DNA from 4 places in the Thermoanaerobacterium sp. RBIITD genome. Region 2 is predicted to be linked to each of the others. Evidence: riboswitches for the same ligand, from Rfam matches in the RefSeq annotation. Region 2 holds a riboswitch; each other region holds the start of a gene.

Region 1 (7,657 bases), 1.5 Mb from region 2:
AACCACATCTATTTTACAATCTTTTAATGCTTTCTTCTACTTAAAATCTATATAAATTTTCACTAAAATACCTATCAGATCTATCAGGAAATACTACAACTATATTTTTTGATTCTTTTTGCTTATTTGCCTGTTTTATAGCCGCAGCAAAAGCAGCACCTGATGATGATCCAATAAATAAGCCTTCTTTTCTTGCAAGTTCGTTTACGTAATAAAAGGCTTCATCATCAGTTACCTTTTCAACATCATCTATTAAGCTTACATCCATAGTATCAGGTATAAAGTCATTACCTATGCCCTCTATTTTATAGCATTTTACTATATCTCCACCACCGATTATTGAACCAATAGGATCAGCAAGCACACCTTTTATTTTAGGATTCTTCTCTTTTAAATATTTAACTACACCTGTGAACGTTCCACCAGTACCTGCTCCAGCAATAAGTATATCTACATTTCCATCCAAAGCATCATATATCTCTGGTCCTGTTGTTTCATAATGAGCCCTTACATTTGACATATTTTTAAACTGGTTTGGTATAAATGAGTCTTTAATTTCCTTCGCTAATTCATATGCTTTATCCATCGCTCCTTTCATTCCAAGCTCTTTAGGCGTATTAACTATTTCAGCACCTAAAGCTTTCATTAGTATCTGTTTTTCTACTGAAAATTTAGTTGGTACTACAAATATGACTTTATAACCTTTATTCAATAATGCAAGTGCAAGACCAATGCCTGTATTCCCAGCAGTAGGTTCGATTATCGTTGAACCTTTTTTTATTAATCCCTTATCTTCAGCATCTTTTATCATATAATAGCATGTTCTATCTTTTACAGAGCCACCAGGGTTCATATTTTCAAGTTTAGCAAAGATGTTTACATATGAAGGTATATCAAAATGAGTTATTTTTAGAAGTGGTGTATTGCCAATTAAATCACTGATTTCCTCTGCATATTCCATAGTTTCAACCCCTTATCGCATTTTTTAAATCATCAATTAAATCCAGATAATTCTCAAGTCCAACTGATAGTCTTACTAGCTTATCGGTTATGCCGAGTTTCAATCTTTCTTCCTCTGGTATAGACACATGTGTCATTTTTACTGGATATGAAATTAAGCTTTCGTATCCACCAAGACTTTCAGCAAGTGTAATTAGTCTTACATTATTTAATAATTTTAATGCCGTATCTTTATCTTTTAACTCAAATGAAATCATGCCTCCAAAGCCGTCCATCTGCTCTTTTGCAATATCATATCCTGGATGTGTAGGTAAACCTGGATAATAAACTTTTTCTACCTCTGGCTGTTTCAAAAGCCAATTTGTGATTTCTTTCGCATTTTGCTCATGTCTTTCCATTCTGACACTAAGAGTTTTTATTCCCCTAATCACAAGATAAGAATCCTGCGGTCCTAAAATACCACCAATTGCATTTTGCAGAAAATGAATTTTATGAGCTAATTCTTCACTATTAACAACAACAAGGCCTGCCACAACATCGCTATGGCCCCCAAGGTATTTTGTTGCACTATGAACAACTATGTCTGCACCTAATTCAATAGGTCTTTGGAAATATGGCATCATAAAAGTATTATCAACTATCGAAAGTATGCTATATTCTTTAGCTATTCTTGAAATTTCTCTGATATTTGTAATTGTCATAAGAGGATTTGTAGGTGTTTCATAAAATATTGCCTTTGTATTTTTTGTTATGTTTTTTATAACATTTTCTTTCGAGGATGTGTCAATAAATTTTGACACTATACCGAGTCTTTTAAATACTTTATCAAGTACCCTGAATGTTCCTCCATAAACATTATTTGAAACTATTACCTCGTCACCAGCATTAAAAAGCATCAAAACTGTTGATATTGCTGCCATGCCAGATGCAAAGGCAAAACCACCCTTTCCACCCTCTAGATCATTTATCAGCTTTTCTAATGATTCTCGTGTTGGATTACCTGTTCTTGAATACTCATAACCTCTATCTTTTCCTACAGCATCCTGTTTAAATGTCGATGTTTGGTATATAGGCGTTGATACTGCACCTGTTCTTTCATCACCAAATATACCTCCATGAATTAATATTGTCTCTTTCCTCATCCTAAATCCTCCTTATTTTTTCGTTCCTTTTGCTATAAATATTCCTGTTTTTGCTGTCTCTCCTTTAGAAGACTTTGCAGTTGCATAAAGGTCTGTTTCTTTTACAAGTATTTCTTTAAAGTTACTACGAATGAGCCATTTTTCTATATCTCCTAAATTAAATCCAAGCCACCTGTCATACATTTCAAATCTTGCCCATTCGTTATTGTGCTTCATTACATCAGTTATTACTAAGCTGCCACCATATTTTAAAATCCTGTGAATTTCCATAATTCCTTTAAATGGATTTTCCACATGATGTAAAGCCATATTTGTAAATACAATATCAATAGAGTCATCAATAATGGGTATTTCTTCCATACTTCCCTTTAAAAAAATCATGTTATTAATACCAAGTTTATCAGCTGTTTGTTTTGCACATTTAAGCATTTGCTCTGAAACATCTATACCAATAACCGTTCTTGCATATTTTGATAGTTCTAAGGCCATAAAGCCGGACCCTGTACCGATATCAGCGACAGTAAAATCATTCTTTCTTTTTAACTTTGATAGCTCAATTGCAATGTTGCGAATATCATCGTCAAAGTATTTTTTTCTTATATCATCCCATTCTTTAGCTATACTGTTAAAATAATTAATAGAATCCATAAAAATGTCCTCCTTAATTACAAGTAAATTGATTGGATTACTTGGTTTTAATATTAAAATAACACTATGATTTAAAATTGTCAATAGAAATTTCAAATTAGTTTTTGATTTATAGATATAGCAAAAATTTAATCGAAGGCACTGTACAAACATAAAAATTATGCTATAATATTTTTATAATTTAATAACTTGTCTGGGGAGCTGGGGGAATTAGCCCGGCTGAGAGTTAGCAGCGAATCTCTGCTATGACCCATAACCTGATCTGGATAATGCCGGCGGAGGGAGTACAATGTAAATTAAGTGCGCTAATCCAGTGCACTTTTTTATTTTGCTTAGCCGGCAAAATTAAAGGAGGAATTCATTATGAAAAAGGTACTTACTATTGCAGGCTCTGACAGCATAGGTGGTGCAGGAATAGAAGCAGATTTAAAGACGTTTTGCGCCCTTGGCGTATACGGTATGTGCGTCATTACGGCAGTGACAGCGCAGAATACTGTTGGAGTTTTTGATGTGAGGGAGATGGATGCTGATATCATCAAAAAGCAGATAGACTGTGTCTTTGATGACACAGAGGTGGATGCCGTAAAGATCGGTATGGTGTCAAGTGAAGAGATTATTGATGCTATTGCGTCATCTCTCAGCAAGTGGAATCCTAAGAATGTTGTATTAGACCCTGTCATGATATCGAAAAGCGGATATTACCTTCTGAAAAAAGATGCCATAGACGCTTTAAAGACAAAGCTTTTGCCTATGGCAGACATAATAACGCCAAATATACCAGAAGCATGTGAACTCACCGGAATGAATATTGAGGGAATTGAAGACATGAAGGAGGCTGCAAAGAAAATCATCGACATGGGTGTAAAAGCTGTCGTCGTAAAAGGCGGTCATTCCGTAGAAAATGCTACTGATGTATTTTACGATGGAAATGAATTTTTAAGTTTGCCACAGGAGAGGATCGATACTAAAAATACACATGGGACAGGATGTACGTATTCTTCTGCTATTGCTTCATACCTTGGTAGAGGATTAAGCTTGAAAGATGCAATAATAAACGCTAAAAGTTATATAACGGAAGCTATAAAAAATTCTTTAGAGATAGGTAAAGGAGTAGGACCTGTAGGACATTTAGTAGATCTTTACAGGAAAGCAGGCATAGACTATGAATATTAAAAACTCGACGTTATTTTTGATATGGGCAGGTGCGGCTATATCGATTGCAGAAGTTTTCACTGGTTCTTATTTCGCACCATTAGGCTTAACTAAAGGGATTTTAAGCATCTTATTAGGTCACATAATCGGTACACTGTTTTTTGCGCTTGGAGGACTTATGTCTTATAAGGTTAAAGAGCCTGCAATAGAATCCACGAAAGGCGTTTTAGGCGACAGAGGCATGATCTTTATAGGATTTTTAAATGTGCTTCAATTGATTGGCTGGACGGCTGTTATGATAATACAATCTGCAAAAGCCTTCAATGGTGCTATTGGCATGTCTACTTCTTTAGGGATTTTTATAGTAGGTGTATCTGTTTTATTGTGGACCTTATTCTTTGACAATGAAGCTTACTGGATAAACAATATTGCTGTTGTACTTCTGTTTATCCTGACTATTTTTGTAGTTGCATTTTTAAAAGGTGGGAAAATAGCGTCAGTAACGGGAGACATGAGCTTCAGCGGTGCTGTAGAGCTTGCTGTTGCTATGCCTATATCATGGCTTCCATTGGTTGGAGATTACACAATGAACAGTAAAGATGGAAAGTCCAGCTTTATTTATACATTTGCAGGATATTTCATAGCAAGCTGCTTTATGTATTTTATAGGACTTTATGTGGCTTTGAAAACAGGTGGAAAGGATATAATTTCATATTTTGCATCAATAAAAACAGGGGTTGTGCCGCTTCTCATAATACTCCTATCTACGGTTACTACGACTTTTATGGATGTTTATTCTGCTGCTGTTTCGACGATTTCCATTGTCAAAGCACGATTAAAAAGAAAAAATCTTCTTGTGGTATATTCGATAGTAGGTTTGATTGCAGCGTACTTATTTCCAATGGACAATTACCAGAATTTTTTGTACGCCATAGGAAGCGTATTTATCCCGGCATATACGGTGGTATTTGAAGATTACTTCTTGATGAAAAGTAAAAGCGATAAACTTCTTAATGTACCTGCAGCTATTTCATTTATCGTTGGAGCTTTAACGTATAATTACCTTACATATTTCGGCGGATATCTTTCAAAGTGGTTTATTACGCCAACGATAGGTACGATTATTTTGACTGCGATAATATATCCAGTAATTAAATCTTTAAATAAGAGAGAGGAGAAGATTTATGATTGAAGAAGCAATAAAGGTTTTAGAAAGATTAAAGAAAGAAGTGCCGCTTGTCCACGCTATAACAAACTACGTTGTCATAAATGACAATGCCAATGCACTACTTAGTGTCGGGGCATCTCCTGCGATGGTGATGTCACCAGATGAAGCGTATGATTTTACAGCCATTTCAAATGCTTTGTATGTAAATATAGGCACTATAAATAATGAGACTAAAGAGACAATAATCAATTCTGTAATATCAGCAAAAGACCACAAAAAACCAGTCGTCCTAGATCCTGTAGGCTGTGCTGCCATAAAAAGCAGAGTTGACTTTGTAAATATGCTTTTGAAAATAGGAGAAATAAGCATTATAAAGGGAAACGGCGGAGAAATAAAGGCTCTATCAGGTGAAAGTGCAAATGTGAAAGGTGTAGACTCCCTTGATGACAGCGGAAATGTTGACTCTTGTGTAAAACTTGCAAAGTTAACAAATACGGTTGTTGTATCGACAGGAAAAGAAGATTATATAAGCGATGGCAGGAGAGTGGTAAAAGTAAATAACGGTACCAACTTATTTACAAAAATAACAGGTGCAGGGTGTACGTTAGGTGCAATAATGGCGGCTACATCAGCTTGCAGCGATGACAAAGTGATATCGTCATTGGCAGCTCTTCTTGTTATGAATATATCTGGTGAGTTGGCTGAGAAAGAGTGCAATACTCCCGGATCATTCAGGACAAAATTTATAGATTATCTATACATTCTAGACTCTGACATGATAAGAAAGTACGCTGATATTGAAGTATTGGAGGCGTAAACATGAAAGATTTTGATGTATCTCTTTATTTGGTTACTGACAGAAAGCTTTTGAAGGCTGGTATAGATTTTTACGATGCTGTAGAAGAGGCACTAAAAAACGGCGTTACTATGCTGCAGCTTAGGGAAAAGGATATTTCATCGAAGGAATTTTATGAGATTGCTGTAAGATTAAAAGATATTGCAGCAAAATACAGCATTCCTTTTATAATAAATGACAGGATTGATATAGCACTGTCTGTTGATGCAGACGGAGTTCATTTAGGTCAAGAAGATCTGCCATGCAGCATTGCAAGAAAGATCATGGGAGATGATAAGATAATCGGCATATCTGCTGGATGCGTAGATGAGGCGGTAAAAGCTGAAAAAGACGGTGCTGATTACATAGGAGCAGGTGCAGTATTCTATACAGGCACAAAGAAAGACATAGGTGAAGCAATAGGGCTTTTGAATTTAAAAAAAATAAAAGAGGCAGTAAATATACCTGTTGTTGCTATTGGAGGCATAAAATACAGCAATGCACCAGATGTAATGAGGACAGGCGTTGATGGAATATCAGTTGTATCAGAGATAATGGCATCAGACGATATAGGTTTTGCCACAAGGCGTTTAAAAGATGCTATATCAAAGTAGGTACGAAAAGCACATTCTTTTAGATAGGATGTGCTTTTTTGTATATACTATTTGAAATGCGCTAAGAATAAAAATAAACAAATTACTTTAAAAAGGAGTACGAAAATGTTTATTCCTAGGCGTATTATTTTTGAAAAGAATGCTATAGACTATGAAATAGGACACAATATATACAATTTTTTTAAAGACAAAAAAGAAGTTGAGATTATAGAAATGAAAGGAAATAGGATAAAAGGACATATACCAGGAGACAATTTGCGAGATTATTATAAAGAAGGGAAAAATACTTTGGTTGTGGGCATAAAGAAAAAACTGGATTTTCAATCGTGTAAGCCATCAGCTAATTATCAGCTACCTTTGCTGTCGGGTTGTGTAGGTCAATGTCAGTATTGTTATCTTAATACAAATTTAAGTGAGAGGCCATACATAAAGGTTAATGTAAACATAGATGACATATTTATGTGGGCTAACGACTATATTGAAGCAAGGAAACCTGAAAAGACAATTTTTGAAGGTTCGGCAACATCAGATCCCGTGCCAGTAGAACCATATACAAACATTCTAAAATCTGCGATAGAATTTTTCGGCAAAAGCCAAAATGGAAGATTTAGATTTGTCACGAAGTTTACAGATATAGAAACACTGCTTAATATTGAGCATAATGGACATACAGAAGTGAGATTTAGCTTAAATGCAGAGAAAGTGATAAACGAGTATGAAAAAAGGACTCCATCATTGGATAAAAGATTGGAAGCCAGCATAAAAATTATTGAATCAGGCTATCCTATGGGTTTTTTAATAGCACCTGTTTTTTTATACGATAATTGGCAAAAAGATTATAAAGAACTATTATTTAAAATAAAGGAAAGTATACCTGAAAAAACTGCATATCCAATAACATTTGAAATTATCTCGCACAGATACACAGCAAAAGCCAAAAGTGCCATATCAGAGATTTTTCCTGAAAATACGCTGCCTATGAATGATGAAGAAAGGGTTTGTAAATTCGGCCAATTTGGCTACAAAAAATTTATGTACAAAAATGATGAGATAAATAAAATGAAAGAGTTTTTTACAAAGGAAATAGAGTCAATATTCGCTGACAATGTCATTAAATATATAATATGAGTCTAAATAT
Region 2 (7,657 bases):
TCATTGCCGTGGTGTGTATGTGTCATAATAGAAACTTGATTTCCTTGTGTGCCGCTTGTCACAAACATGGCATCTTCTTTTCCCATAATATCTGCTGCCATCTCTTCAAGCTTTTTTATTGTCGGATCTTCTCTGTAAACATCATCGCCTACTTTGGCATTATACATGGCATCTCTCATTTCTTGCGTTGGCAATGTCACTGTATCACTTCTTAAATCTATATATCCCAATTATCTTACCTCCAGTACATTAAAGATTAATTTCTATCTAAATAATAGGTTATCATTAATGATATGTTAAAGCAATATTTACACTGTTTATTGTGATGGAAAAATTATCTTTAAATACCATTTAAGTCAATTTACATTGTGTGTAAAGGTAAAATGTTAGGTCGTATACTATTTATTCGATTTAATTAGAAATTTTGTAATATCAAAAGTTGATGTTATAATTTTATTAGCATGTATAAAAAATTGAATATATTGGAGGAGGGGTTTTATGCAGTACAGGAAATTTGGAAGAACGGGTATAGAAGTGTCGGCACTTGGTTTTGGTGCAATGAGACTACCGATTGTTGGCGATGATTATAGTAAAATTGATGAAAATGAAGCAATTAAGATGATAAGATTTGCAATTGACAATGGTGTAAATTACGTTGACACAGCATATGCATACCATGAAGGAAATAGTGAGATTTTAGTCGGCAAAGCATTAAAAGATGGTTACAGGGAAAAGACAAATCTCGCGACGAAGCTTCCGTCATGGCTTATAAAAGAGAAAGCTGATATGGACAAATACTTGAATGAACAGTTAAAAAAACTCGATACAGATCATATCGATTTTTATCTCTTACATGCCCTAGATAAGGAAAGATGGGAGAACTATAAAAAACTTGATGTGTTTAGCTGGATCGATAAAGTTAAAAAAGAAGGCAAAATAAGGTATATCGGTTTTTCATTTCATGATGAATATGATGTATTTAAAGGCATTATTGATGATTATGATAAATGGGACTTTTGCCAGATTCAGTACAATTACATGGATATTAATAATCAAGCGGGTACAAAAGGATTAAAATATGCAGCGTCAAAGGGACTTGGTGTTGTAATAATGGAGCCTATTAGAGGTGGAAAACTTGCGGGGAATCCACCTGATGTTATTAAAGAATTATGGGACAAGTCAAAAGTAAAAAGGACACCCGCCGAATGGGCATTACAATGGGTATGGAATCACCCGGAAGTATCTATTGTTTTAAGTGGTATGAGTACGATGGAGCAAGTTATACAAAATATTGAGAGCGCTTCAAGGTCTGGTGCAAATAGTTTTACTGAAGAAGAGCTAGAGCTTGTCGATCAAGTTAGAAATACTTATAAAAAGCTTTCACCGGTTGCATGTACTGCTTGTAACTATTGTATGCCATGCCCGAATGGCGTTATGATACCAAGGAATTTCGCTATTTATAATGAAGCTTGTATGTACAATAATTACAAAGAGGCTTTGAACAATTATAATAATTTAAAGGATGGCAAAGCAAGTTCATGTATTGAGTGTGGTCAGTGTGAAACTAAATGTCCACAGCATTTAACAATTATTGATTATCTAAAAGATGTGAAAAAGTATTTTAAAGAAGCTATATAAGAAGATGATTTTTCATCTTCTTTTTCAAATATTCAAGCTGAATGTCGTAAGTACGATGATAGAAGAGAGCATAATGCACAGCATCAAAAGTATTATTACAATGGTTAGATAAAATTTTTTATCCATATGTATTCACTCCCTTAAAATTCCCCCTTATATATTAAGACGTAAAATTTATTAATTGTTTCATGTTAATTAAAATTTTTTTAGGGGCTTGTATTAGTAGTAAAATTATGAAATAATAAAACAGTAAGACTATATTAAAAGAAGGGAGTGTTAAGGATGTTCCAACAGCCGAGCATTGTTATGCTAATACTTCAATATTTTGCGGTATTTGCAACACCTATTGTATCAATTGTTTTTGTAGTATTTTATATAATTTATACATTAAGGAAAATGAAAAAAATTGATTCAATAGAAATAAGCCTTGCTAAACTTGCTTCAGTGCAGGGAAATGAATCGAAATTATACATAGATAATGCAGATACAGAAACTGAAGATGACAATGATAGTGGTGATAATGACGATGTATAAAATACCGGAGAAATCCGGTGTTTTTATCATGAGGATGTGGTATTGTGATATGTGATTATTTAGATACAGCAATTGGCAAGCTTACTATATATTCAAATGGAAAGGGTATTTGCAGGATAGATTTTTTTTATGATGAAAATTTTGAATGTTATAGAGGAAAAGATATGTATATCGATGATTGCAAAAAACAGCTTAAACTTTATTTCGAAGGGCAATTAAAAGAATTCAATGTAAAGCTTGATATTAACGGTTCGGATTTTCAAAAATCAGTGTGGAAGGAGCTTATGAAAATTCCCTTCGGCTCTTATGCAACATATGGAGAAATTGCAAAGAGAATTGGAAAACCAAATGCTAAAAGAGCTGTTGGAGGTGCTCTTAATAGAAATCCAGTTCCTATAATAATTCCATGTCACAGAGTTATTGGTGCTGATGGAAGTTTGACAGGCTTTGGCGGAGGGTTACCCATAAAAGAGTTTCTTCTAAGACATGAAGGTATTGCATTTAGGATGTAGCTGACTTATAATATTACTTGAGTAAAAATTTAATAGACTATGTCCGCTGGGGGAGCTTTAAGCTGAGATGGCAAATGCCGAACCCCTCGAACCTGATTAGGCTAATACCTACGAAGGGAATGCGGTTATGAACCGCATATTTCATATGCGGTTTTTTGTTTTTCAGCGGTACATAGCCTCAATAAGAGGAGGTATTTTTAATGTCTTACATTGTAAGTATTTTTTCTGATTTTACAAAATTAAAACCAGCTACGATTTCCATCATTGTAGCAATTTTATTCGCAGTTTTGCTCTTTTACATCTTAAGAAAAAGCGTGAAATTTAATACACAGATGATAGTATATGGTGGTCTTGCAATTGCTATATCGTTTGTACTGTCATACATTAGGTTCTATCATTGGCCACAAGGTGGGTCTATAACACCTGCAAGTATGTTGCCACTATTCATTTTTGCATATTATTATGGCGCAGGGCCTGGAATAGTTGTTGGCATGGCATATGGCATGCTACAACTTATACAGGACCCATTTGTTGTTCACTGGATACAGCTGCTTCTTGATTATCCATTGGCATTTGGTGCACTCGGGCTTGCAGGTTTATTTAAGAAGAATTTAAGCCTCGGTGTTCTTGTAGGCGGTTTTGGAAGGTTTTTCTCTCATTTCTTGTCTGGCGTATTCTTTTTCGCAAGTTATGCACCAAAGGGAATGAATCCAATAGTGTATTCGCTGCTTGTCAATGGAATACTCGTTGGTGTTGAAGTTGGAATTTGTTTTGCAGTATCACTTATACCGCAGGTCAAAAATGTTATTGATAGAGTAAAAGCAAAAGCATTTGTATAAGAAGTTTATAAAAGTCCCTTCTATTTTTTAAGTAGAAGGGACTTTTATTTTATTACGTTTTAACATTTAGATGAACATATTTTTTTTTCAATAAAATCAATTTGATGGTATAATAATAAATAGCAATAGAAAATAAACTATATTGATAGCATTAAAATTTAACACATTTATAATACAAATTTAATGAGGATTTAATATTCAGGTGAGATAATCAATATAGTGATTGAGAGGGTCTTTAAATGGATAAGATAAGGATTTTGATACTTTATGAAGATATAGGAACAGGTCATAAAAGGACGGCTATGGCGCTTAAAAAAGCTTTTGAAAAGAGAGAAAATGTTGAAGCTATTGTAGCAAATCCTTTTGGGGAGAAGTTTCCTGGTCTTGCTAACCTGACAACACAGATTTATTTAAAAACCCTGAAGTTGACACCTGATTTATGGGGATACCTGTATGAGATGGAGAGAGACAAGATAGAAAGGAAGATAAATAAATTAGTCGGCATATCAATATATACATTTATTAAGGATTATGTGCTAAGCTGCAATCCTGATGCTGTAATTTGTACGCATCCTTTTTCATGTTCTATATTGTCACATGTAAAAAGAAATCTTGATATACCTATTTATGCAATATTGACTGATTATGATGTGCATGCATATTGGATACATCACCATATTGACGGGTACTTTGTAGGCTGCAGTGAGATGAAAACCCAAATGGAAAATATGGGGGTACCAGATAGTAAGGTATATGTTACGGGTATACCTATAGATGAAGTGTTTTATGTTAAAAAGGATAAATCAGATATGCGACAAAAGCTTGGATTTTCTATAGATAAACCACTTGTTCTTGTAATGGGTGGTGGGCTTGGCCTTGGAAATATAAAAAAAGCTGTGAAAGTCATTCAGGAATATGATAATATACAGATAGCAGTAATATGTGGATTTAATAAAAACCTCAAAGAAAAACTTGAGGAGATTGCAAAGGAAAATGTCGTAGTATATGGGCATGTTGATAATGTTCATGAATTTATGGAAGCTGCGGACGTATTGATAACTAAAAGTGGCGGGCTTACTGTAACAGAGGCCATATCAAAAGGATTACCTATGGTTGTATTTGACCCGATACCAGGTCAAGAGGAGCGCAATCTCGAATTTTTATTAAAGAAAAAGATAGCAATAAGGATAAAAGATATAGACAAACTTGATAAAAAAATTATAGATTTATTGAATGATAACACAAAATTAAAGGGAATGAAAGAGCGCATGGCGGAATTATCCGTATATGACTCAGCCGACAGAGTTTGTAGTATAGTGATAAATAATATTAAAAATGATGTAATGAAGGTGTAAGGAGGTTTCATTCCGTGTCAGGGGTAAAGAAATTGATAATAACGGAGGATAGGAATGTTTTCTTTCTTTTAAACGAGAAGATAAAGTGCAAAACACTTGACAGAATAATGCCCAAAATTACTCATATTGGAGGGCCTTATTTTACAATTTTATCATGTCTTTTGCTTATTTTAGTTGGGAAAAATAGTGTAAAGGTTTCTGCGCTAGAAGCCTTAACTACATTAACAAGCAGCCATATATTTGTGCAGATACTTAAAAGGTTATGCACAAGGCCGCGCCCATATATGGTTTTACCTGAAGCAAATACGTTTAAATATTTGCTAAGAGATTATTCATTTCCTTCAGGACATGCAACAGCAAGTTTTTCATTAGCAGTCTCATTTTCATTTTTCTTTCCCGGTTTAGCTGTTTTTTTAATCACACTGGCAGTTTTAGTTAGCATATCAAGGATATATATGGGATTGCATTATCCATCAGATGTACTTATCGGCTCAACAATGGGAATAGTATTTTCATATATAACTCATATTTATGGGTTAATGTTGCCTATTTTGTGAAAACAGATAATTATGCTGCAATAAGATGGCAATCAAAGTAAAAACGTATGTCAAAACAGAGCAGAAGTAATTTCATCTAAATCCCTTTGTATAGAATAATGTTTCAATAATTACTAATAATATAATCCACCCGGCTATATAGACCGGGTATTTATTTTTACTCTTCGAGAGGTACTGGATATACAATATACTATATATAGCAGTTAATATAGAAAAACCAATATACCACATAAAATCACCTGATTTTATTTTGCTATATAGATAATAGATTATACATATAATATATTACAATAATTGTTAAGAAAACATTGACCATGCATTTGTGTTAATGTTAAAATTATTTGTAGGTAATAATAATTTTTAAGAGGTGTTATAATGGTAAATGATCTTGATAAGAAATATTTAAATGATCTTGAAGTTGTACAGCTTGCCATTGATATCGAAGATAGAGGCTATGAATTTTATAGACTTGCCGCCGAAAAGTTTGCTGATGATAAGGAAAAGAAAGGGTTTTTTGAAAACTTAGCAAAGGAAGAAACGATACATAAGGCGAAATTTGAAGAGCTTTATTCACACCTCATCGATGAGAAAAAAGGCGATGATAGTGCATACTTTGATATTGAGGCTTCAATATACTTAAGAACATTATTCAGGACATCGGTATTTCCTTCAAAAGATGAAGCACTCAAAAAGTTAGATACCATTAAAACCCCATATGATGCATTGGAACTTGCGATAAGGGCTGAAAAAGATTCAATACTTTTTTATGATGGAATAATAAAGGAAGCAAAATTTGACCAAACTAAAAGAGTTGCGACTACATTGATGAATGAGGAGATAAAGCATTTTATTGATTTAAGCAATGAACTCAAAAAGATGTAAATATTAGTAACATTATGGGCATTTAAGACATAAACATTGTTTTAAATGTCAATTGCATTATGCAAAATTATGAACATTTAGAATATGATAATTATAAATAATTTAACAAAATTTTAATGCTTTTTTATTTAATCTATGATAATATAGTTAATAGCGATTGTTGAGGAGGTGCAAATATTGATCGAGGTTAAAGGTTTGTCTAAAGTTTTTAAAGACATAAAAGCAGTTGATAATCTAAACTTTATTGTGAATGAGAAGGAAGTATACGGACTTCTTGGTGAAAATGGTGCAGGGAAAACAACGACATTAAGAATGCTTGCCACAATGTTAAAACCTACATCAGGCAATGCAATAATGAACGGTATTGACCTTATTAAACAACCTGAGCTTATAAGGAAAGAGATAGGCATTCTTTTCGGTGGCGAAAGTGGACTTTATGATAGGTTGACAGCAAGGGAGAATATTACGTATTTTGCAGAGCTATATGACATGAGTAGAAATGATATAAAGATAAGAATTGATTATCTTGTATCAAAATTTGGCATGGAAGAATTTATTGATAGACCTGCAGGTAAACTTTCAAAGGGAATGAAGCAAAAAGTTGCAATTGCAAGGTCAATTGTTCATGACCCTAAAATAATGCTTTTTGATGAGCCAACTTCCGGTTTAGATGTAACATCCTCAAGAGAAGTTCATGATTTTATAAATCTATGCAGAGATGAAGGAAAATCTATAATATTTTCAAGCCATTCAATGCCGGAAGTTGAGAAACTCTGTGATATGATAGGAATAATACATAAGGGGAAACTTGTCGCGGAAGGAACGATAGATGAGCTTAAAAATAAGTACAATAATGACAATTTGGAGGAAATATTTATGGAATTGGTAGGTGAGAAAAGTGAAGTTTAGACATATTTATATAGTTCTAAAAAAGGAACTTAAAGACATATTTAGAGACAGAAAGACGTGGATATTTACACTTCTATTGCCTATCCTATTTTTGCCTGTTATGATGTATTTTATCGCAGGTGGTGTACAGAGCTTTACATCCGAAAAGGCATCTGATGTAAAAATAGCTGTAAGAGATGAAGGAAATAATGAGCAATTTATTAATTTCCTTAAATCAACGGGCATAACGGTTGAGAAGATAGATGATCCCAAGGTAGCACTTGAAAAGGGAAATATAAGAGCTGTAATTAATATTCCTGCAAATTTTGAGAAGGATTTAAATGAGGGCAAAAATTCTTCTGTAACGATTCAAAATGATGAATCAAATCCAAAGTCATCGACAGCGAAAACAATGCTGGAAAATTATATCAAAGAGTATTCAAATTCTATAG
Region 3 (7,657 bases), 980 kb from region 2:
ATCCGGATTGTCCAGTATTGTAAAGACTATATTATGAAAACTTTAAATCAAAAAGTTTCCGTGCCTTTACCTTTTATTCCAATGAAAAATGCTGATAAAACAGATACAATGAAAAATTCTGCAATTATTAATAAAAAGCTTACCTTAAAAGAAAAATATGAAAGAATAAATCTTCTTCTAATAAAAGGTTATAAAAAATCATACATATGCAAAAAATTAAACTTAGATTCACGCACATTTGATAAGCTAATAAATATGACAGATAAAGAAAGAGAAAAACTGTTTCAAACAAAAATGATGAAAAAGCACGAAGAAACTGTTGCAAGGAAACAAGAAAAAATTAACAAAGTACAAGAAATGTTCAAACATGGTTATTCAAAAGCAGCAATAGCAAGAGAAATAGGAATTGACAAACGTACAGTAAACAAATATCTTGATCCTAACTACTCTGCAGTGCATGCATCATACGGAGTCAAAAAACCAGGTAAATTAAGTCTATTTATAGATGAGATAAATTGTTATATTGAGCAAGGATATACATCAGCAAATATTGATGAGATAATTCGTAAAAAAAGGTTACAATGGTTCTATTTCCAGCATACGTCACTATATTAGCGAATGGAAACATCGTTACAAAAAGGAATATGATAAAGATAAATCTAATGATAATGGAGACAAAATTAGCGAACAAATAGAGCGCAAAAATTTAATAAAGTTGCTGTACAAACCTATCGAGGAAGTAAAAATGATTACTCAAGAGCAATTAGATAGAGTGTTTAATGAATATCCATTTTATACAAGTATATATCATCTTGTAAATGAATTTAGGGAAATACTATTAGAGAAAAATATTAGTAAATTAGAAGAATGGATAGATAAAGCCGATTCGTTAAAAATTCACGAAATAGAAAGTTTTGTGAAAGGGCTGGTAAAAGATATAGATGCTGTTAGAAATGCAATAATATATGATTTTAATAATGGTCTTGCGGAAGGCAGTGTCAATAAGCTTAAAGTAATTAAAAGAATTATGTATAGAAGGTGTAGCTTTGATACACTAAGAGCTAAAGTGCTTTGGTCTGAACATATGCACAAGATTAACTAATTTTGGAAAGAACCACTTTTATTTTACCATTAACATGCCAAATGAAGTTATCTATGAAACAACTATGACTGCGATTGTGCTGCCTATCTTTTTTTGAACTCAGCTTTTTTCCCTTTTGAAAGCTTGCCAGGGTGATTGGCGGTAGCCGTGATGCTTAATCCATTTATACATGTTATTAACGCTCTGTGCAGCTTGATATTTGGAGCGACGATTTTGATTGGAGACATCCTGCCTGTTATTGTGCTATTTACAGTGATGTGCTGTGGCAGCTTTGCGCTGGCAATGTGGAGACTCAAAAAGGAAACTGCCACTAATAGCAATCTACTATGACTTTAGTGTAGGCGGTACTGATGTGGGCTAGGCTGAAATTCACCTTAAGGAATAATGCTATCATAATGTTTGCATTCATATACAAGATATTATTAATTTTAATTTAAAAAAAGACAATGAAGAAAAAATGTTATATTCAGTAAAAAAAGATGTTTCCGTCAAAGCTGTGGGATAAGGTACTCTCAGAGGGAAAATATTATCCTGAACTTGTAGAACAGCATGAAGCCAAGGCTGGAGAATGGAATCAGAAATAAATTAAATTCAACATATTTGCTATTTATTTTGATAATATTTTGTGATATAATTTATTTAAATTAAATGAATAACGAGGCTGGGGTGCCGAAAGGCTGAGAAAGAGCCCATGCTCTTAACCCATTGAACCTGATATAGTTAGTACTATCGTAGGGAGCCTGAATTTTTTATAAAAGGTTCACTTACGTGAACTTTTATTTTTTAAGGGGGAATTATATGGTTTTAAACCTAAATGGAGATAAAGTTGTACTAGACAGTAACATAAGTTTATTAGAATTATTACAGCAAAAGGGTATAAATCCTGAAACAGTGGTTGTTGAATATAATTACAATATAGTCAAAAGGGAAGAATGGCCCAAAATAATATTAAAAGAAAATGACAACCTTGAAGTTATAAGATTTGTAGGAGGTGGTTGATATGCCTGATAAATTAATAATTGGCGGCAAACAAATAACAAACAGATTGTTTATAGGGACAGGTAAATTTCCTGACGACAGGCTTATACCGGAGGTGATTAAAAGGTCAGGTGCACAAGTTGTTACAGTTGCTGTAAGAAGAGTAGATTTTGGTAAGACACAGGAAGATATGATAAATTATATACCTGATGATTGTATTTTGATGCCTAATACATCTGGTGCTAGAAATGCGGAAGAAGCAGTAAGGATTGCAAGGCTTGCAAGGGCTATAGGAGCAGGCAATTGGATTAAAATTGAGATTATTTCTGACAATAAATACCTGTTACCTGATAACATAGAAACTATTAAAGCTACAGAAGTCCTTGCAAATGAAGGGTTTACAGTATTGCCTTATGTAAGCCCTGACCTTATTGTTGCCAGAAAGTTAAAAAATGCAGGCGCTGCTGCAGTAATGCCGCTTGGTGCGCCGATCGGCACAAACAGGGGACTTAAAACAAAAGAACTTATCCAGATATTAATAGATGAAATAGACCTTCCGATTATTGTTGATGCAGGAATAGGTAAGCCACATGAAGCATGTGAAGCAATGGAAATGGGAGCAGCTGCCGTTCTTGTAAATACAGCGATTGCGACAGCCGGCGACCCTGCACTTATGGCTGAAGCTTTTAGCAATGCTGTAAAAGCGGGGAGAATGGCATTTGTTTCAGGTGCAGGTACTGTAAAGAAGTATGCTGAGGCATCATCGCCGCTTACAGGATTTTTAAATTTATAAAAGAAGGTAATGTATATGAGCTTTTACAATGAATTTTTAAAATATAGAAACTTTGATTTTGAGGTTGTTTTAAATAGTGTTTCAGATTATGATGTAGAAAGAGTGTTATATAAAGATAAACTTGATATACAGGACTTTCTTACACTTTTATCACCAAATGCTGAAAAATATCTTGAGCCTATGGCACAAAAGGCTCATAGATTAACAGCACAAAATTTTGGTAAAGTAATTCTTCTTTATATTCCAATGTATCTTGCAAATTTCTGCGTCAATAGATGTGCTTATTGTGGGTACAATGTAGACAACAGGATAAAAAGAAGCGTTATGCCTCTTGCTGATGTAAAGAGAGAAGCCGAATTAATAAGCAGTAAAGGTTTCAGACATATATTAATATTAACAGGCGAATCGAGGATAAAAAGCCCTGTATCATACATAAAGGATTGTACTAATATTCTGAAGGAATATTTTTCGTCCATCTGTATAGAAATTTATCCTCTGGAAAGAGATGAATATAAAGAATTGATTTACGCAGGTGTTGATTCGCTTACAATATACCAGGAAACATATGACGAGAAAATATATGATGATATTCATTTATCGGGTCCGAAGAAAAATTACAGGTACCGCCTTGAAGCACCAGACAGAGCATGTGATGCAGGAATGAGAAGTGTTAATATTGGAGCACTTCTGGGCTTAAACGATTGGAGAAAAGATGCATTTTATACGGCACTACATGCAAAATATTTGCAAGATACCTATAATGATGTTGACGTAAGTGTATCTGTGCCGAGAATAAGGCCGCATGTAGGTGCATTTCAACCAAAGTCGGTTATATCGGATAAAAACCTTGTTCAAATTATCTTAGCATTGAGGCTTTTTATGCCAAGGGTTGGTATAACTTTATCTACACGAGAAAGTCCAAGTTTAAGAGATAATCTACTGCCACTTGGCATAACGAAATTTTCAGCGGAGTCATCAACTAAAGTTGGTGGATATCTTGAGAATGAAGAATATAAAGATGCGGGTCAATTTGAGGTATCAGATAAAAGAAATTTAGAGGAAATAATTAAAGTAATTCGCAGTAAAGGCTATCAACCAATTTTCAAAGATTGGGAAGGTGTTTTATAGATTTGGGGTGTAATTATGAAGCAAAATATCCTTGATACAGATATTTACTGCATAACTGCTGAAGAATATTCCAAGGGAAGAAGCAATATTCAAGTAGTCAAAGAAATGATAGATGCTGGTATCAAAATAATTCAATACAGAGAAAAAGAAAAGAAAAAGCTTTATAAGTATAATGAATGCGTAGAGCTTCGCAAAATGACTTTGGATGCAGGTGTAATTTTTATAATAGATGATGATGTAGACTTGGCATTAGCTGTTAAGGCAGATGGTGTTCATATTGGACAGGAAGATATGCCTATCAGTAAAGTAAGGGAACTTGTTGGGAATGACATGATTATAGGGCTTTCAACACATTCACCGGAACAGGCCGTAAGTGCAGTAAAAAATGGAGCTGATTACATAGGTGTTGGCCCTATATTTCCTACAAAGACTAAGAAAGATGTATGTAATGCGGTTGGGCTTGAGTACCTTGATTTTGTTGTTAAAAATATTGATATACCATTTGTTGCAATAGGTGGAATAAAAGAACATAATATCTACGAAGTAAAAAAACACGGGGCAAAGTGTATAGCTTTAGTAACTGAAATAGTTGGTGCTGATGACATAAAGGGGAAAATTAATAATTTAAGAGCTATACTGGGTGGTGTTTAATATATTTAAATATTTAATAGCTTTTATTATTGTAGTAATTGTATATTTTATCGCTGACTTGCTATTTAGTTTAATTTTTCACGAGAAAATACAAGAAATATACAGGAAAAGAGAACGGAAATACATATTTTATTATTTTTTAATTTTAGTTATTTCATTTTTTATAGCTTATGCAATATTTCCTAATATTTTTTCGATGATTTAATGATATAAAATGACCTTGACAAATATTTGTATAAAGCAGTATGATACAGGCCTGTTAAAAAATAGTACGTAAGAAAAAAAGCACTTCTGTATATAATTTAGGAAGTGCTTTTTTTTATGAAAGAGGGTGTAGATGTATTCTGCTCTAAAACCTCAAAATATTTTTATTTAAGGCTTAACAGGAATTTTGTTTGCTAACATTTTGCTAACATAATAGATAAAAATGCTTAAAAAGTACTTCTGCCAACTCTTAATCAGCGGGTCATGGGTTCGAGTCCCTGATGGCGCACCATTTTAATATGCGGATGTGGTGGAACTGGCAAACACGCTAGACTTAGGATCTAGTGGGGGGGTCAAATTCCTTCATCCGCACCAAAAAACAATGAATACATATTCCAATATTTATATCCTTTAAAACAGGGTTACTGATCGAAATTTGAAGAAAGGAATATCAGTAAGATGAGAGAAAATTCAATAGAGTTTTTAGCTAATGTAAATGCAAAAAAGTACGTTTAAAACAAAACTTGTTAAATGTACTTTTTTATACTATATAAAATAAAAGATATATAAACTCTAGTGGAAATCAATATGTTGCATTATTTATGAAAATTTTTTCATCTATTGTTTTTTTTTAGTAAAACATCTATAATTAGAGTTGATATAATTTTTCAAATATAAGGGGGTTTTTATAATGAATCTAATACTATTAGCTCCATTAGGTTCAATAATTGCACTATTGTATGCTGCTTACCTTGCTTATTCTGTTCTCAAAAGAGACGAAGGTACGGAACAAATGAGAAAAGTTGCCGCGGCTATACGAGAAGGTGCTAATGCTTACCTAAAGAGGCAATATACGGGTGTCGCACTATTTTTTATTGTTATGTTTATAATTCTCTTAACACTTTCTTTCTTGAATTATTTAAATCCTTTCGTTCCATTTGCATTTTTAACTGGTGGTTTCTTCTCAGGTTTATCCGGATTTTTTGGAATGAAAATTGCTACATATGCTAATGCAAGAACTACAAATGCAGCAAAAAGCAGTTTGAACAGTGGCTTAAGGGTTGCGTTTTCTAGCGGTGCTGTAATGGGTTTCGTAGTAGTTGGTTTAGGACTTTTTGATTTAAGTGCATGGTTTTTTATTTTGAAATGGTTTTTTAGGAATTTAGACCAAGCTGCACAAATACAAAATATTACAAGCTCAATGCTGACATTTGGAATGGGCGCAAGTTCTATGGCGCTATTTGCCCGTGTTGGTGGCGGAATTTACACAAAGGCTGCCGACGTAGGTGCAGATTTAGTAGGTAAGGTTGAAGCAGGCATTCCTGAAGATGACCCGAGAAATCCTGCAGTTATAGCAGATAATGTCGGTGATAACGTTGGTGATGTTGCTGGAATGGGTGCAGACTTATATGAATCATATGTAGGGTCAATAGTATCTACAAGTGCTTTGGCTGTTGCCGCGGGATTAGGCTTAAGTGGTGTTACTATACCAATGACAATGGCGGCGGTAGGTATTTTATCTTCGATTATAGGTACCTTTTTTGTTCGCTCGGGTGAGAAAGTTGATCAAAAAGTTCTTCTTTCTGCATTGCGAAATGGAACGTATCTAAGTGCAATATTAATTGCAATTATCTCATATTTCTTGGTTGAGAACGTATTGGGAAGCAAACACATTGGAGTTTACTTTGCTATATTAAGCGGACTGATAGCAGGTATATTAATAGGATTTTTTACAGAGTATTTTACATCAGATACATATAAACCGACAAAAGAACTATCTGAAACAGCTCTTACTGGCCCTGCTACAGTTATAATAGGTGGTTTATCATTGGGAATGTTTTCGACAGTGGTTCCTGTTATAATAGTTGGAATAGCAATAGCTGCGAGTTATTACCTTGCTGGTGGTGCATCAAGTTTTAATTTGGGTTTATACGGTGTTGGTATTTCTGCAGTTGGAATGCTTAGTACATTAGGAATCACGTTAGCTACTGATGCATATGGCCCTGTCGCAGATAATGCTGGTGGTATTGCTGAAATGACTGAATTAGATCCAGAGGTAAGAAAGCGCACAGATGCACTTGATTCTCTCGGAAATACCACAGCTGCAACAGGCAAGGGATTTGCAATCGGATCTGCTGCATTAACAGCACTTGCATTAATTGCTGCGTATAGAGATGAAGTTGAGCTGATTGCCAAAAAGGAAGGATTAAATTTCTCATTTAATCTAACATTAGTTAATCCACCAGTATTAATAGGCTTATTTATTGGAGGTATGCTTCCATTCCTCTTTTCTTCAATGACAATGAAGGCTGTTGGTAGAGCGGCACAGAAGATAGTTTTTGAAGTAAGAAGACAATTTAGAGAAATAAAAGGCCTCATGGAGGGTACCGCAAAACCAGATTATGCAGCATGTGTTGATATTTGCACGAGAGCAGCACAAAAGGAAATGGTAGCACCAGCTCTTATAGCTATAGTAGCTCCTATTTTGGTTGGTATATTTTTAGGAGTGAATGGTGTAGCTGGCATGCTTGCAGGTGCAACCGTAACAGGATTTACCCTTGCTGTAATGATGGCAAATTCAGGTGGCGCATGGGATAACGCCAAGAAATATATTGAAGCTGGTAATTACGGCGGTAAAGGCTCTGAAAGCCACAAAGCAGCGGTTGTCGGTGATACGGTTGGCGATCCATTTAAAGATACATCTGGCCCATCATTAAATATCCTTATTAAGCTTCTCTCTATGGTATCAATAGTATTTGCAACATTAATATTGCACATTTCTCTTATGTAATTAACATAAA
Region 4 (7,657 bases), 1.2 Mb from region 2:
CATGGTCTTGGTCTTGGCGCCATATTACCTGCTGTGATAAAGGCTATTTATCCAGCTACTGCAGAAATCCTGGCTGAAATATACAGTCCTATAGTACCTGGATTAAAAGGTCTGCCTGCCGAAGCAGAATATGTAGCAAAAAAAGTTGAAGAATGGCTCTTTAATGTAGGATGTACTCAAAAACTTTCGAACTTTGGATTCACAAAAGAAGATCTTCCAATTCTTGTGAAGCTTGCTAAAACTACACCTTCTCTAGATGGATTGCTTTCTATTGCACCAGTGGAAGCCACAGAAGATGTTATTGCCAGGATTTATGAAGAATCTTTTTAAAATTTAACGGGAAGCTTAAAAAAAGTCTCCCATCTTCTATAGGTGGGGGATTTTATATTAAAATTAATATTGGTGATAAAATAAGGCTGCCACTTTCTTACGGTAGCCTAAACATAGTTACCCTGTATAAAAATGATAACAAAAAAATTGTTACAGGGTTGTAACTAAGCTGGAGAATAGTGTGTATGAAAATGCCATAAATTCTAAGCTTGGAAATTTATTATACTGCTTAAAAACTTTGGCGTTCCACAATGAAAGCTAAATCTGAGGCCATTAACGAAGAGGTAATGAAATAACAAAGTAAAATACCGACTAGAGGGAAAAACATGTGTAAAGACACTGATATGTCCTGTTAAGTTTAGCAGAGTTATAGGGATGAAAATGGGAAGAAATGTTTTATGTACTTGTTGGATGATTACCTTAAGATGGAAATTATAAGTTTTATGCCTGTGCATTTGCTTGAGAAAATTGTAGAAAGCGTACGTAACGTATCTTACCGTAAAGCAGAAAGAATATTAAAGATCTTACTTGGCAAGATACCAGCTACTCAAAAGTGTATGGAATGTAATACATGAACTAGTAAAAAGAATAATAAAGCAGGAACAAGAAAAAGTTAAGACATACCAAGAAAGCAGGGTTGAAGACAAAAGGAAGTCGTAAATTAATATGCAAAGAAAAGAACGAAAAGGAGCCTGAGAAATTTGTAGAATTATTGTGGTATACATGAACAAAAAATAAAATACAGAAAAAATTGAGGTTATTCTAAAGTTTGGCTAAAAGCAAACAGAATGCTTTAATTAATACAATTTATAATGTGCAAAAATAAATTTTAAGCATTATTAATCATAATTTTTCACTGAAGGATGCATTAAAAACTTACGAAATATTTGGTAAGAATTATATAATGCATTTAAGATAGTATTAAAACTATACCATTAATAAAATAATTATTGTATGTCTGTTATACAACCAGACATATTTTTGCTACCATATATTATGGAGGTGTAAAATAAACTATGTATGAAATATTGGAGAAAAAGCAATTGAATCCGACTGTAAAATTGATGGTTATAAATTCTCCGCTTATGGCAAAGAAAGCTAAACCAGGTCAATTTGTCATAGTGAGGGTTGATGAAAAGGGTGAACGCATTCCACTGACTATAGCTGATTATGATGCTGAAAAGGGTACTATTACTATTATATTTCAAGAAGTTGGTATGAGTACTAAAGCATTAGGCAAATTAAATGTCGGTGATAAATTACATGATTTCGTAGGCCCACTTGGCAAACCCGTAGAATTTTCTTCTGATACTAAGAGGGTTTTAGCTATAGGTGGAGGCGTTGGAGTTGCACCGCTATATCCTAAGGTCAAGATGTTAAAGAGAGATGGTGCAATCATCGATAGCATAATCGGTGGAAGAAGCGCAGAATATGTCATACTTGAAGATGAAATGAGAGCTGTCAGCGATAATCTTTACATCACTACAGATGATGGCAGCAAGGGACACAAAGGTTTTGTGACAGATGTATTAAAAGAATTAATAGACAAAGGCAATAAATACGACGAAGTCATAGCAATAGGCCCATTGATCATGATGAAAATGGTTTGTCAGATCACAAAAGAATATGATATACCTACAATGGTCAGCATGAATCCTATTATGATAGATGGAACGGGTATGTGTGGAGGGTGCAGAGTCACTGTAGGCAGTGAAATAAAATTTGCTTGTGTTGATGGACCTGCTTTTGATGGACATAAAGTGGATTTTGATGAAGCTATGAGACGTCAATCAATGTATAAAGATATGGAAAAGAAAGAATTGGAAATATATGAACATCAGTGCAAGTTAGGAGGCATCTTAAATGGCTAACATGTCGACAAAGAAAGTTCAAATGCCTGAGCAGGAACCAGAAATAAGGAATAAAAATTTTAAAGAAGTTGCACTGGGCTACGATGAGAAAATGGCTGTAGAGGAAGCAGAAAGGTGTATACAGTGCAAAAACCAGCCCTGCGTCAATGGCTGCCCTGTACATGTACAAATACCTAAATTTATAAAGCATATAGTCGATGGAGACTTTGAAGGAGCATATCAAAAAATAAAAGAGACTAATAATTTGCCAGCAGTATGTGGAAGGGTGTGTCCACAAGAAAGCCAGTGCGAATCATTATGTACAAGAGGCAAAAAGGGAGAACCTGTTGCTATAGGGAGACTTGAAAGGTTTGTAGCAGATTGGCATATGAAAAAAAATACTGATGATAAAGTGGAACTACCATCAAATGGTAAGAAAGTTGCCGTAATCGGTTCAGGACCTGCAGGACTTTCATGTGCTGGTGACCTTGCTAAATTAGGTTATGATGTAACTATTTTTGAAGCATTTCATACACCTGGTGGCGTTCTCATGTATGGTATTCCTGAGTTTAGGCTACCTAAAGAGATTGTACAAAGAGAGATAGATTCCTTAAGAGGAATGGGCGTCAAAATAGAGACAAATATGGTAATAGGGAAGATACTCACAATAGATGACCTTTTTGATATGGGATTTGAAGCTGTATTTATTGGCACAGGTGCTGGTTTGCCAAAGTTTATGGGTATACCAGGTGAAAATTTAAATGGTGTATACTCTTCAAATGAATTTTTGACAAGAATTAATTTAATGAAAGCTTATGATTTTCCTAATCATCCTACACCTGTTAAGGTGGGTAAAAAGGTTGCTGTCGTAGGCGGCGGCAATGTAGCAATGGATGCTGCAAGGTCTGCTAAGCGCATGGGAGCAGATGAAGTGTATATCGTATATAGAAGATCAGAAGAAGAAATGCCAGCAAGGTTAGAAGAAATTCACCATGCGAAAGAAGAAGGAATTATATTTAAGCTTTTGACAAATCCTGTGAGAATAATTGGAGATGATAATGGATATGTAAAAGGCATCGAGTGCATAAATATTGTATTAGGTGAACCTGATGAATCAGGAAGGAAAAGACCTGTTCCTGAAAAAGGTTCAGAGCATGTAATAGATGTAGATACAGTTATTATAGCCATAGGTCAAAGTCCAAACCCACTAATCACATCGACGACAGAGGGGCTTGAAAAGCAAAAATGGGGCGGAATAATTGTTAATGAGGAAACATTGGAGACTAGTCGTAGAGGAGTATATGCCGGTGGTGATGCTGTAACAGGTGCAGCTACAGTTATATTGGCTATGGGTGCAGGTAAAAAAGCGGCAGCTGCTATACATGAATATTTAAGCAATAAATAAGTAAAATATTTTTGTAAATTAAAAAGCCTCTTTCTTGGTGAGAAATGTTATATGTAAACCAAGAAAGAGGCTTTTTACAATATATTCAAACAATAAATAGTGATATTTCATTAGTGAGAATATATGTAAATTTATATTGGACATTTATTAATATAAAAAACTTTATTAAAAGGTTATCTTTAAAATTTAGTTATAAATGTCAATATATCTTTGGCTCTTTCCAAAGTTAGTTGATTTTATGCTTTTTTCAAGCAGTAATATCTTTTCGTGCAACATGTCAAAACTTTTACGACCATTGTAGTTTATTTTGATCCATATGAGATACGGCTATTTTCAACTGATGAGGTAAAACTTTCTTTTTAATTGAGACTTATTAGCAAATAAGCATCAATAATGTTAACCTATCAAGACTTAGTGTAATCAGGCACGACTATATAGAACCTTTAGAACCATGTATATATGGTGAAAATGTACTTATTACGCATAAGGTGTAAAAAATATGGCAATATGTACACATCAGATTATCAGATACTTGTAAAAAACAGTTTTATTTAAAAGACATAATCAAATGTGATATACTAAGACATTATCATAAATCAATAATACATAGCTGTAGGATAATGCATACTCTTGACATTTCAAAAAATATCAATTATAATACCATTGTTGAGATTCTTAATCAGTGGGGCCCGGGTTCGAGTTCCTGATGGAGTACCATTTTAATATGCGGATGTGGCGGAACTGGCAGACGCGCTAGACTTAGGATCTAGTGTCTTTGACGTGGGGGTTCAAATCCCTTCATCCGCACCAAAAAATTAATGGAATGGTTTTTCCATTTTTTTATTGCTTCTTTTTCTTTATCGATTGAAACACGTGAATATAAATCCATAGTGATACCTATTTGAATATGGCTACTATAAAGCAAAATGGATAGATGATACACAACCGTATCATTATTTACTTTTTAAAACAGATGTACCGCCACTAATAATGGATGAAGGAATAATATATCTTTCATTTATTTTTATTTAAACTTAATTCGAGCATGTAATCACACCCTTTTGCTCTGGTTTCTCAAATAAACAGTATAACGGATGATTCATGTTATAGGAAGGTATTTTTTGGTACCTTCCTATTTTCTATTTTTTATCAACTACAAAAATTATACACTAAGCTAGCATTTAGAGACATTTTCACACTCCAGGTATTCGCTCACAATTTTCATAGCGCAAAACCTGCCGCACATGCTACACGTATTTTGATTAGAAATATTTTTACTTTGACGATACCTTGACGCCTTTTCCGGGTCTAAGGAAAGCCGTACCTGCGCCTCCCAATCCAGTTTTTTCCTAGCTATAGCCATGGCTAAATCCCTATCCTTGGCTTTTTTAATACCTTTTACCACGTCCGCGGCGTGAGCCGCAATCTTGGAAGCTATTACCCCTTCTTTTACATCATTTAAATCCGGAAGGCCCAGATGCTCTGCAGGTGTCACATAACATAGGAAATCAGCTCCACAGGACGCCGCTATGGCCCCGCCTATAGCGGCCACTATGTGATCGTACCCAGGTGCTATGTCTGTAACCAGCGGCCCCAACACATAAAAAGGCGCACCATCGCACAAGCTCTTTTGCAATTTTACGTTGGCCTCTATCTGATCTAAAGGGACATGGCCGGGTCCTTCTATCATGACCTGTACGCCCGCATCCCGGCATCTTTTGACCAATTGCCCCAATATCAAGAGTTCATGTATCTGACCCCTGTCGGTAGCGTCCGCTATACATCCAGGCCTCAATCCATCCCCAAGGCTCAGGGTGACATCGTGCTCTTTCGCTATATCCAGCAGTCTATCAAAATGCTCAAATAGAGGATTTTCTCTTTGATGATACAGCATCCAACCAACTATAAATGAGCCACCACGGCTCACCACGTCCATAACTCTGCCCTGCTGCCTTAAGCTCTCTAGGGAATCCATCGTCAGGCCACAATGTACAGTCATAAAGTCGACTCCATCCCTGGCCTGCTGTTCTATGACCTCAAAGATATCTTCCTCTGACATTTTTACAATACTCCCATACCTCTCCATAGCTACTACAGCCGCCTGATACAAAGGCACCGTGCCTATTGGAACCTCACAATGCCGTACAATCTCCTTGCGAGTTGCATTTACATCGCCTCCTGTGCTTAGGTCCATAACCGCATCAGCTCCAGCTTTTAGCGCTACGTCCAATTTTACCAGCTCTTTGTCCAGGTCGGGGTATTCCTCAGAGGTCCCTATATTGGCGTTAACTTTTGTGGACAATCCCCCTCCTATGCCACAGGGTTTTAAACCGCCGTGATGTTGATTACAAGGTATTACAATACGACCTGCGGCGACGCCTTCCAATATAAACTCTTCCGTCACACCCTCCTGTTGGGCCACTGCTTTCATCTCGTCACTTAATATACCCCTTTTAGCGTATTCAATCTGTGTCATGATATCTTCTCCTTTCCAAAATAAATAAAAACCATGGACCGCAAGGCACATGGTTTAACCACTTCCCTACGCCGGTCCTAACCGGATCAAGTTCAAGGGTTGAAAGGACGCACCTTTCTCTCAGCTCTGGCGAGCACCCCTAGTGGAATTAAAACGCTAACTATATGATTTTTTAAATCATTTACTATTAGATTATACCACTATGAACTTAAAAATACTATGGTAATAGCCATTTAAAAGCCTTCAAAATATTTTTTAAAGGGTTATGAAATATAACGAGAACAAGAGAATATATGGATACCATAATAGTTTGTGAAAATAATGTTCATCAAATGATAATAGCACAATCAGATACAGAAACTTATGGATTTGAAGAAAAAATTAAGAAGTATTATCAGCAGCATTAGGATCTGGCTATGATACAGTAGAAAGTATTTTTAACACAGGCATTAAGATATTAGAATCATTAGACGATATCCTCAATATGATTTAGTAAAACTAAAAATGCCATTTCACTTTCTGTAAATCAAAAAATGAGTAATTATCGCAGCAAATTGGAAAGCAAGTCCTACCATGCAAACGCCGTACCATCCGTAATGCTGCCAACAAAGGGTACCAAGGAAAGAACCTGCCGCCCCGCCGATAAAATACGAAAACATGAACACGGTATTATTGCGACTGCGTGTTGAGTCACCAAGTGCTTGGACCCTTGCCTGATTGGAAACCTGTCCACACTGATTGCCAAGATCAAGCACGATAACACCGATGATAAGGCCCCAAATTTGATACCCGAATAGGCTAAAGCACAGATAGGCAAGCGTCGATAGTATTACACCAATGCCTACTGTAAAGCGTGGGCTTTTTGTGTCGGCTCCCTTCCCAATCAAAGGTGCCGCGAGTGCACCAGCTACTCCTGCCAGCCCAAACAAACCGGCCTCCCTCGTGCCCATGCGATATACCGGTGTTTCAAGCAGGAAGATCAAAGAAGTCCAGAATGCGCTGAAAGAACCAAACATAAAAAAGCCGTTAATCGCCGATTCGCGCAAGGGACGTTCACTTTTTATAAGGTGTGGTATGGATTTAAGCAACTCTCCATACGAAATTTGTGAGGACGGCTGGTTTTCGGGGAAATAACACCAGATCAGAACCATAAGAATCATAATGAATCCGGTTGCAAACAGATAAACGGCCCGCCAGTTCAAAACTGCACCGACAAGTCCGCTAAATGTCCGAGACATCAAGATTCCGATTAGCAGACCACTCATAACGTCGCCGATGACTTTACCTTGTTCTTCCGGACGTGAAAGATGGGCTGCATATGGTACGATAAGCTGTGGCACGATCGTCGTAATCCCCATAGTAAACATGGCAACGAGCAGAACCAAATAACAAGGCGATAACGCAGCCGCAAGTAGTGAGATAGCGACAAAAAGCAGCATATGTAAAATAAGAGAACGGCGTTCGCACATATCGCCGAGCGGAACAAACAGCAAAAGGCCGCATGCATAACCTACCTGCGTCAGCATAGCTGCAATGCCCGCCGCGCCTTGTGAAATATGAAATGTAGCTGAAATCTGTGCTTCCAATGGCTGAATG

What was found. Region 2 has a riboswitch for thiamine pyrophosphate ahead of thiT (energy-coupled thiamine transporter ThiT). Riboswitches for the same ligand answer to the same signal wherever they lie in the genome.
Region 1: linked by a shared signal. The riboswitch ahead of thiD (bifunctional hydroxymethylpyrimidine kinase/phosphomethylpyrimidine kinase) and the one ahead of thiT (energy-coupled thiamine transporter ThiT) in region 2 are both predicted to bind thiamine pyrophosphate.
Region 3: linked by a shared signal. The riboswitch ahead of thiS (sulfur carrier protein ThiS) and the one ahead of thiT (energy-coupled thiamine transporter ThiT) in region 2 are both predicted to bind thiamine pyrophosphate.
Region 4: linked by a shared signal. The riboswitch ahead of thiC (phosphomethylpyrimidine synthase ThiC) and the one ahead of thiT (energy-coupled thiamine transporter ThiT) in region 2 are both predicted to bind thiamine pyrophosphate.

Annotation. Positions count from the first base shown of each region.
Region 1 is NZ_LT906662.1:163,128-170,784, forward strand. It holds gene CPG45_RS00805 (PLP-dependent cysteine synthase family protein) at 41-961, opposite strand; gene CPG45_RS00810 (bifunctional cystathionine gamma-lyase/homocysteine desulfhydrase) at 966-2,102, opposite strand; gene CPG45_RS00815 (class I SAM-dependent methyltransferase) at 2,115-2,750, opposite strand; TPP riboswitch at 2,935-3,052, shown strand; gene thiD (bifunctional hydroxymethylpyrimidine kinase/phosphomethylpyrimidine kinase) at 3,114-3,923, shown strand; gene cytX (putative hydroxymethylpyrimidine transporter CytX) at 3,913-5,094, shown strand; gene thiM (hydroxyethylthiazole kinase) at 5,087-5,887, shown strand; gene thiE (thiamine phosphate synthase) at 5,890-6,519, shown strand; gene splB (spore photoproduct lyase) at 6,625-7,647, shown strand.
Region 2 is NZ_LT906662.1:1,657,416-1,665,072, forward strand. It holds gene ltaE (low-specificity L-threonine aldolase) at 1-230, opposite strand, end outside; gene CPG45_RS07740 (aldo/keto reductase) at 499-1,638, shown strand; gene CPG45_RS07745 (hypothetical protein) at 1,921-2,172, shown strand; gene CPG45_RS07750 (methylated-DNA--[protein]-cysteine S-methyltransferase) at 2,217-2,684, shown strand; TPP riboswitch at 2,723-2,821, shown strand; gene thiT (energy-coupled thiamine transporter ThiT) at 2,885-3,523, shown strand; gene CPG45_RS07760 (MGDG synthase family glycosyltransferase) at 3,763-4,878, shown strand; gene CPG45_RS07765 (phosphatase PAP2 family protein) at 4,893-5,435, shown strand; gene CPG45_RS07770 (ferritin-like domain-containing protein) at 5,811-6,317, shown strand; gene CPG45_RS07775 (ABC transporter ATP-binding protein) at 6,486-7,226, shown strand; gene CPG45_RS07780 (ABC transporter permease) at 7,216-7,657, shown strand, end outside.
Region 3 is NZ_LT906662.1:2,635,562-2,643,218, forward strand. It holds partial or broken gene CPG45_RS12695 (transposase family protein) at 1-11, shown strand, start outside; gene CPG45_RS12700 (hypothetical protein) at 34-615, shown strand; gene CPG45_RS12705 (transposase) at 611-1,102, shown strand; TPP riboswitch at 1,755-1,857, shown strand; gene thiS (sulfur carrier protein ThiS) at 1,901-2,101, shown strand; gene CPG45_RS12715 (thiazole synthase) at 2,103-2,873, shown strand; gene thiH (2-iminoacetate synthase ThiH) at 2,889-4,001, shown strand; gene thiE (thiamine phosphate synthase) at 4,017-4,652, shown strand; tRNA gene CPG45_RS12730 (tRNA-Leu) at 5,158-5,231, shown strand; gene CPG45_RS12735 (sodium-translocating pyrophosphatase) at 5,548-7,647, shown strand.
Region 4 is NZ_LT906662.1:445,577-453,233, reverse strand. It holds gene CPG45_RS02135 (iron-containing alcohol dehydrogenase) at 1-330, shown strand, start outside; gene CPG45_RS16700 (hypothetical protein) at 729-905, shown strand; gene CPG45_RS02130 (sulfide/dihydroorotate dehydrogenase-like FAD/NAD-binding protein) at 1,347-2,201, shown strand; gene gltA (NADPH-dependent glutamate synthase) at 2,194-3,585, shown strand; tRNA gene CPG45_RS02120 (tRNA-Leu) at 4,312-4,395, shown strand; gene thiC (phosphomethylpyrimidine synthase ThiC) at 4,760-6,061, opposite strand; TPP riboswitch at 6,108-6,212, opposite strand; gene CPG45_RS02110 (MFS transporter) at 6,574-7,657, opposite strand, start outside.